One region of the Rhodopseudomonas parapalustris genome, then DNA from elsewhere that is predicted to be linked to it. Evidence: riboswitches for the same ligand, from Rfam matches in the RefSeq annotation. Region 1 holds a riboswitch; the other holds the start of a gene.
The links. A riboswitch is a leader RNA that binds a small molecule or an ion and turns the genes downstream of it on or off. The one in region 1 is predicted to bind cobalamin.
Positions count from the first base shown of each region.

Region 2: another riboswitch for cobalamin. It lies ahead of M9H71_RS03225 (HoxN/HupN/NixA family nickel/cobalt transporter); the one in region 1 lies ahead of metE (5-methyltetrahydropteroyltriglutamate--homocysteine S-methyltransferase).

Region 1 covers NZ_JAMKBZ010000011.1:142,698-146,098, reverse strand. Annotated here, with positions in the region: gene metE (5-methyltetrahydropteroyltriglutamate--homocysteine S-methyltransferase) at 1-1,524, opposite strand, end outside; cobalamin riboswitch at 1,630-1,824, opposite strand; gene prpB (methylisocitrate lyase) at 2,003-2,920, opposite strand; gene prpC (bifunctional 2-methylcitrate synthase/citrate synthase) at 2,931-3,401, opposite strand, start outside.
Region 2 covers NZ_JAMKBZ010000002.1:239,850-243,250, reverse strand. Annotated here, with positions in the region: gene M9H71_RS03235 (class I SAM-dependent methyltransferase) at 1-572, shown strand, start outside; gene M9H71_RS03230 (DMT family transporter) at 569-892, shown strand; cobalamin riboswitch at 1,009-1,221, shown strand; gene M9H71_RS03225 (HoxN/HupN/NixA family nickel/cobalt transporter) at 1,295-2,353, shown strand; gene M9H71_RS03220 (FecCD family ABC transporter permease) at 2,361-3,386, shown strand; gene M9H71_RS03215 (ABC transporter ATP-binding protein) at 3,383-3,401, shown strand, end outside.

The DNA of each region.
Region 1 (3,401 bases):
GCCGACCTTCTCCTGCCACTGAATCGCCCGGGCGGTCTCGCCGCGCAGGAACGTGTTGTAGTCCGCATCCGAGATCGCGCCCTTGGCATGAGCGGCGCGGACCTGGCGGATCTGGGCGGTCTGCGGAAACGACCCGATCGTGGTGGTCGGAAACGCCGGCAGCTGTAGCCGCTGATGCTGCAATGTCGCACGCGCCGCAAATCCGCTGTTGCGCTGGGTCATCGTGGCGGTGACCGCCGCGGCGCGGCCGATCACCGCCGTGTCGTGCACTTTGGGCGACTTGCGCCGCGTCGCGGCCGCCTTGGCCGAGGCGGACAACTGGTCGTGCACCGCGGCCCGGTCGCCGCTCAAGGCCCTGCCCAACGTCGACAACTCGCCCATCTTCTGCAGCGAGAACGACAACCAGTTCTTCAGGTCGGGATCGAGGCCGGTTTCGAGTTCGAGATCGACCGGCACGTGCAGCAGCGAACACGACGGCGCCAATTGCACGCGGTCGAGCCCACGCTGCTGCACGATCGGCTCGAGGCGGTCGAGCAAGTCAGGCAGGTCGGCGCGCCAGATATTGCGTCCGTCGACCACGCCAAGCGACAGCACTAGATCCTTCGGCCCCTTCGCGATCACAGCGTTGATCTGCTTCGGCGCCCGCACCAGGTCGAGATGCAGACCCGCGATCGGTAGCGCCAGCGCGGTCTCGAGATTGTCGCCGAGCCCGCCGAAATAGGTCGCCAGCATGATATCGAGATGCGGCAGCTCCCGCGCGATCTGGCCGTAGACGTCGCGAAACGCCTGGCGGTCGCGGTCGTCGAGATCGAGCACCAGCGCCGGTTCGTCGAGTTGGACCCACTTCGCCCCCTCGGCCGCGAGCCGGCCGAGAATCTCGATATAGACCGGCACCAGTTGCGGCAGCAGCGACAGCACATCGAGCCCCTCATCCGCGCTCTTTCCGAGCTTCAGATAGGTGACCGGCCCGAGCAGCACCGGACGGGTGTCGTAGCCCAGCGCCTTCGACTCGCGATATTCGTCGAGCGGCTTGAGCGACGCGAGCTGGAAGCGCTGCCCGGCGGCAAATTCAGGGACCATATAGTGGTAGTTGGTATCGAACCACTTGGTCATCTCCTGAGCCGGAACGCCATGCGGTGTCGTCTCGTCGTGGTAATGACCGTTGGCACAGCCGTGCCCAGCGACGTCGGCCTGCGTGCCGCGGGCCATGGCGAAATAGGTGGCGAGCGAAACCGGGCCCCCTTTCCACCCATAGATCTCGGGAATCGCGCCGACCATCACGCTGGTGTCGAGGACCTGATCGTAGAGCGAGAAGTCGTTCGACGGAATCACGCTGACGCCGCGCGCTTTTTGCCGCGCCCAGTTCGCCGCGCGCAACGCGGCCGCAACTCGCAGCAGGTCGGCTTCCGTCGACTTGCCGGCCCAGAAACTTTCGAGTGCGGATTTCAGCTCGCGCCGCGGCCCGATCCGCGGTGTGCCGAGTGTGGCGACGGCAAGAGACGTAGTAGTTGTGAGAGAAGACATGGCTCAACCCCAAAAGTTGGGGGCAAGGCCTAGCGACGCGGCATGATTCCCCGAACCGCAAGCACGGCGGGGCCACAAGCGCACCACCGGGGCACCCCGCCCGTGGACGTTTCGTTCGACGAGGCAGGTCTCCTGGCTCGCGGGTCATCGCCTTCGTTCGACCTTCCCGGGATCGCTCCCAGTGGCTTTGCTGAACGTCGGCTCGCCGCTGACAGTTGCGGGGGCAGCGCCGGCCTTGCACCGGCTTCCCTCTTAGCTCCGGACGATACGATCCGAAGAACCTCGACGGCGATCACTATGGCGAGGGTGATCCAAGGCTGTCAAGCGATCCACGCTTCGATCATCTCAACTAATTAGTTTCCCCCGCGCAAGACGCACAGCAACAGGCAGAAAGACTCTGTCCTACCGAACCGGAGCTATCAGCTTCCGCCGCTCGGGACGCGACATCGGCTTGCTGCCCGCCGATTCCGTCTCTCGCCTATGATCCGGCCGACGCCGGCGCGATCGATCGAACGATCGACGCATCCAGCGCCTCGAACCGGTCGAGCCCGAGCGTGTCGTACAGCTCGGCGCGTGTCTGCATGTCGCCGAGCATCGCTTGCGTGCTGCCGTCCCGCCGCAACGTCGCATAGAGCTTCTGTTGCGCCTTGTTGGCGACGCGCAGCGACGACACCGGCCAGATCACCATCCGGTAGCCCATCTGCTGAAACTCGTCGGCGGTGAAGAACGGAGTCCGGCCGAATTCGGTCATGTTGGCGAGCAGCGGCACGCCCGGCATCCGAGCAGCGAATTCGCGGAACATCTCGGCCGTGGTCAGCGCCTCGGGAAAGATCGCGTCGGCTCCGGCCTCGATGTACAGCCTGGCGCGCGCCACTGCGCCGTCGATGCCTTCGCTGGCCGCCGCATCGGTTCGTGCGATCAGATAGAGATGGCGCCGCGCTTTCGCCGCGGCGGCGACCTTGGCGGCCATGTCGTTCGCATCGGCGAGCTTCTTGTCGTTGAGATGACCGCACTTCTTCGGCAGAAGCTGATCCTCGATATGAACCGCGCCCGCGCCCGCATCCTCGAAGGTGCGGACCATGTGCATGACGTTGAGGGCCTCGCCGTACCCGGTGTCGCCATCGACCAGGGTGGGAAGGCCGCCTGCCCGCGCGATCTGCCGGATGAAGAACGCGACCTCGTCGACCGTGATCATTCCGAGGTCGGGAATCCCCATCGACGCGGTCATCGCGGCGCCCGACAGATACAACGCCTCGAAGCCGGCAGCGCGCGCCTGCAGTGCGGCCATGCCATTGTGCGCGCCCGGCATGCGGACGATGCCGCCGCGCTCGATCAGCGAGCGGAACCGCACGCCTGCAGGGTCGGTGGGGAGATCGGCAGCAACGAGATACGGCATGGTTTCACTTTCAGGCAAGACGAGAAGACGGCGCGTGGCCGCGTTGTTCGATCGGCACGAACAGACGATTCTCCGGTCCGACGTAGTTCGCGGTCGGGCGGATGATCTTGTTGTCCTGCCGCTGCTCGATGATGTGGGCGCTCCATCCCGCCGTCCGTGAGATCACGAACAACGGCGTGAACAGCGAAGTCGGCACCCCCATCGCGTGATAAGAGACGGCGCTGAACCAGTCGAGATTGGCGAACATCTTCTTAGATTCGTGCATCACCGCCTCGATCCGGTCGGCGATCTCGAACATCTTCACCGATCCGGCCTCGACCGAAAGCCGCCGGGCGACCTCCTTGATCACGCGGTTGCGCGGGTCGGCGATGGTGTAGACCGGGTGGCCGAACCCGATCACCACCTCCTTCGCAGCGACCCGACGGCGGATGTCGGCCTCCGCTTCGTCGGGCGTTGCGTATCGTTTCTGGATTTCGAACGC
Region 2 (3,401 bases), on a different contig from region 1:
ATCGGCTGATCGCCGAACTGCAGCCGAAGGCGGGCGAATCCGTTCTCGAAGTCGGCTGCGGCACCGGCCGCAACCTGATTCAGGCGGCGGCGCAATACCGCGACGCGAAGTTCTATGGTCTCGACGTCTCGACCGAGATGCTGACCTCTGCGATCAGTTCGATCGAAGGTGCCGGACTGATGTCGCGGGTCAAGGTCGCGCACGGCGACGCCACGGCGTTTACCGCGCAGGCGGTGTTCGGCCAGGCGGTCAGCTTCGACCACGTCATGATTTCCTACAGCCTGTCGATGATCCCGGACTGGACCGCGGTGATCGATCGCGCCGTCGCCAATCTGAAGCCGGGCGGCAAGCTGCACATCGTCGATTTCGGCGACCAGCGCGGCCTGCCTTCAGTGGCCCGCAACCTGTTGCGACGCTGGCTGACGCTGTTCGACGTCACCCCGCGCGACAGTCTGGAAGCCGTGCTGATGCAGGTCGCGGCCCGCACTGGGGCCGGCCTGCGGTTCGACCGGCCGTATCGCGGCTATGCGCAAGCCGCCGTGCTGACGCTGCCGCCGCGCAGGAAGCCATGACCGGCTGGCTCGCGCTGTTTGCCGCGGGCCTGATGGAGATCGTCTGGGCGCTGGGACTGAAGCATTCCGAGGGCTTCACCCGGTTCTGGCCGGCGGTCGTGACCCTGGCCGCCATCCTGGCCAGCTTCGGCCTGATGAGTATCGCGCTGAAATCGCTGCCGTTCGGCACCGCCTATGCGGTGTGGACCGGAATTGGCGCCGCTGGCAGCATCGTGGTCGGCATGACGCTGTACGGTGAGCCGGCGAGCGGCGTCCGTGTGCTGTGCCTGTCGATGATTGTGGCCGGCATGATCGGGCTGAAGCTCAGCACACCGGCGTGAAACGCTCTTATTTCTTGCTGTGACGCATTTCCTTCACGCGAACCGGCTCCCCCTTCGCTCGACAACGCACTTGCCGCCCGACCAAGGCGGCGATTGACAAAGCAGTCCCGCTTCCATTTGATCGCGCCCGTTCAGGTGTGCCGGGAATCGTCCGGCACAGGGAAGCCGGTGCGGGCCGCACGCTTTGACAGCCAAGCCCAAATCCGGCGCTGCGCCCGCAACTGTGAGCGGCGAGCGATCCTTCAATCGGCCACTGGGCGACAGCCCGGGAAGGCGAAGGATTGCGACGACCCGTGAGCCAGGAGACCGGCCTGAGTGCGTCATCTTCCACCGTGCGGCGCGCGCGGCTGGAGCGGTCCGCCGCACAGGTGACAGGATGCTGCTCACCGGCCGGAGACCGCCATGACCGAACTCATTCCGCCCACCTCTTCCGATGGATTCCGCGTCCGCCTGATCGCCGTGCTCGGCGGGCTGGTGCTCGCCAACCTCGCCGCCTGGGCCTGGGCGCTCACCGCGTTCGCCGGCGAGCCGGTGCTGATCGGCACAGCGGTACTAGCTTACAGCCTAGGCCTGCGCCACGCGCTCGACGCCGACCACATTGCGGCGATCGACAACGTCACCCGAAAGCTGATGCAGGAAGGCAAGCGGCCGGTCACGGTCGGGCTGTTCTTCGCGCTCGGCCATTCCACCGTGGTGCTGGTGGCGTCGCTGGCGATCGCGATCGCGGCCAATTCGCTGACCGAGCGGTTCTCGGGCTATCGCGAGATCGGCGGGGTGATCGGCACCTCGGCGTCGGCACTGTTCCTGTTCGCGATCGCCATCGCCAACCTGTCGGTGCTGAGCGGCGTGTATCGCGCATTCAAGAAGGCCAAGGCCGGCGAGGTCGTGCACGACGACGACATCAACGAGCTGCTGCAGCAGCGCGGCTGGCTGGCGCGGCTGTTCCGGCCGCTGTTCCGCTTCGTCTCCAAGAGCTGGCAGTTGTTTCCGATCGGGCTGTTGTTCGCGCTCGGCTTCGAGACCGCCAGCGAGATCAGCCTGTTCGGGCTGGCCGCGAACGCCTCCGGCAACATTTCGCACTGGTCGATCCTGGTGTTCCCGGCGCTGTTCGCCGCCGGCATGACCCTGGTGGACACCCTGGACGGCGTGCTGATGCTCGGCGCCTATGGCTGGGCGTATCGCAACCCGGTCCGCAAGCTGTACTACAACATGACCATCACGACGGTGTCGGTGCTGGTGGCGCTGCTGATCGGCGGCATCGAGACGCTCGGGCTGCTCGCCGGACGGTTCCATCTCGAAGGCGCGTTCTGGGAATGGATCGCCGAGCTCAACGAGAATTTCGGCGCGCTCGGCTACGGCATCGTGGCGCTGTTCGTGGCGAGCTGGATCGTCTCCACCATCATCTATCGCCTCAACGGCTATCACCGGCTCGACCAGGTCGCCCCGGCCGTGCAGAAATGAGCGCGGTATGACCCGACGTTCCGGACCGAATTCGCGCGCGGCGGCCGTCACCGCCGCGCTCGCGGTGCTCGTGGCCCTTTTGGCGATCGGATCGCTCGCAGTCGGGCCGGTCAAGCTGTCGCCGCTCGCCGTGGTGCAGGCGCTGATCGGATTCGGCGGCGAGGTGCAGCAGATCATCGTGCAGCAGATCCGGCTGCCGCGCACCATCCTGGCCCTCGCCATCGGCGGCATTCTCGGTCTGTCCGGCGCGGCGCTACAGGGCCTGCTGCGCAATCCTTTGGCGTCGCCGTCGCTGTTCGGCGCGCCGCAATCGGCGGCGTTCGGCGCCGTGCTGATCATCTCGCTCGGGCTCGCCGACGTGCGCTCGTTCGCGCTGCCGGCGGCGGCGATCACGATGGCGTTCGTCTCGGTGTTCGTGCTGCTTGCAGTCGCCGGCCGCAACGCCAGCCTGCTGCTCTTGATCCTGGCAGGTCTGGCGATCTCCGCCCTCGCCGGCGCCGCCACCGCGCTGGTGATGAACCTGTCGGCGAATCCGTTCGCCAGCCTCGAGATCGCGTTCTGGCTGCTGGGCTCGCTGGAAGACCGCAGCTTCCGCCATGTCGTGCTGGCGCTGCCGTTCATCGTCGCCGGCGCCCTGCTGCTCCTCAGTCAGCGTGCCGCGTTCCGCGCCCTCAGCCTCGGCGAGGAGACCGCACAGAGCCTCGGCGTCGACGTCGCCCGACTGCGGCTGATCGTGATCGCCGGCACCGCGCTCGGCGTCGGCGGTGCCGTCTCGGTGTCGGGAACGATCGGCTTCATCGGCCTGGTCGCGCCGCATCTGGTACGCCCCCTGATAGGCCACGATCCGGCCCGCGTGCTGGTGCCGAGCGCGCTCGCCGGCGCGGCGTTGCTGCTCGCCGCCGACATCGCGGTGCGACTGATCCCAGCGTCCTCCGACATCAAGGTCGGCGTCCTGACCTCGATCATCGGCGTGCCGTTCTTCCTGTATCTGATCGTGCGCGAGCGCCGCGCGCTCGGTGGAGGCGTCGCATGAGCGCCGCTTTCCTCA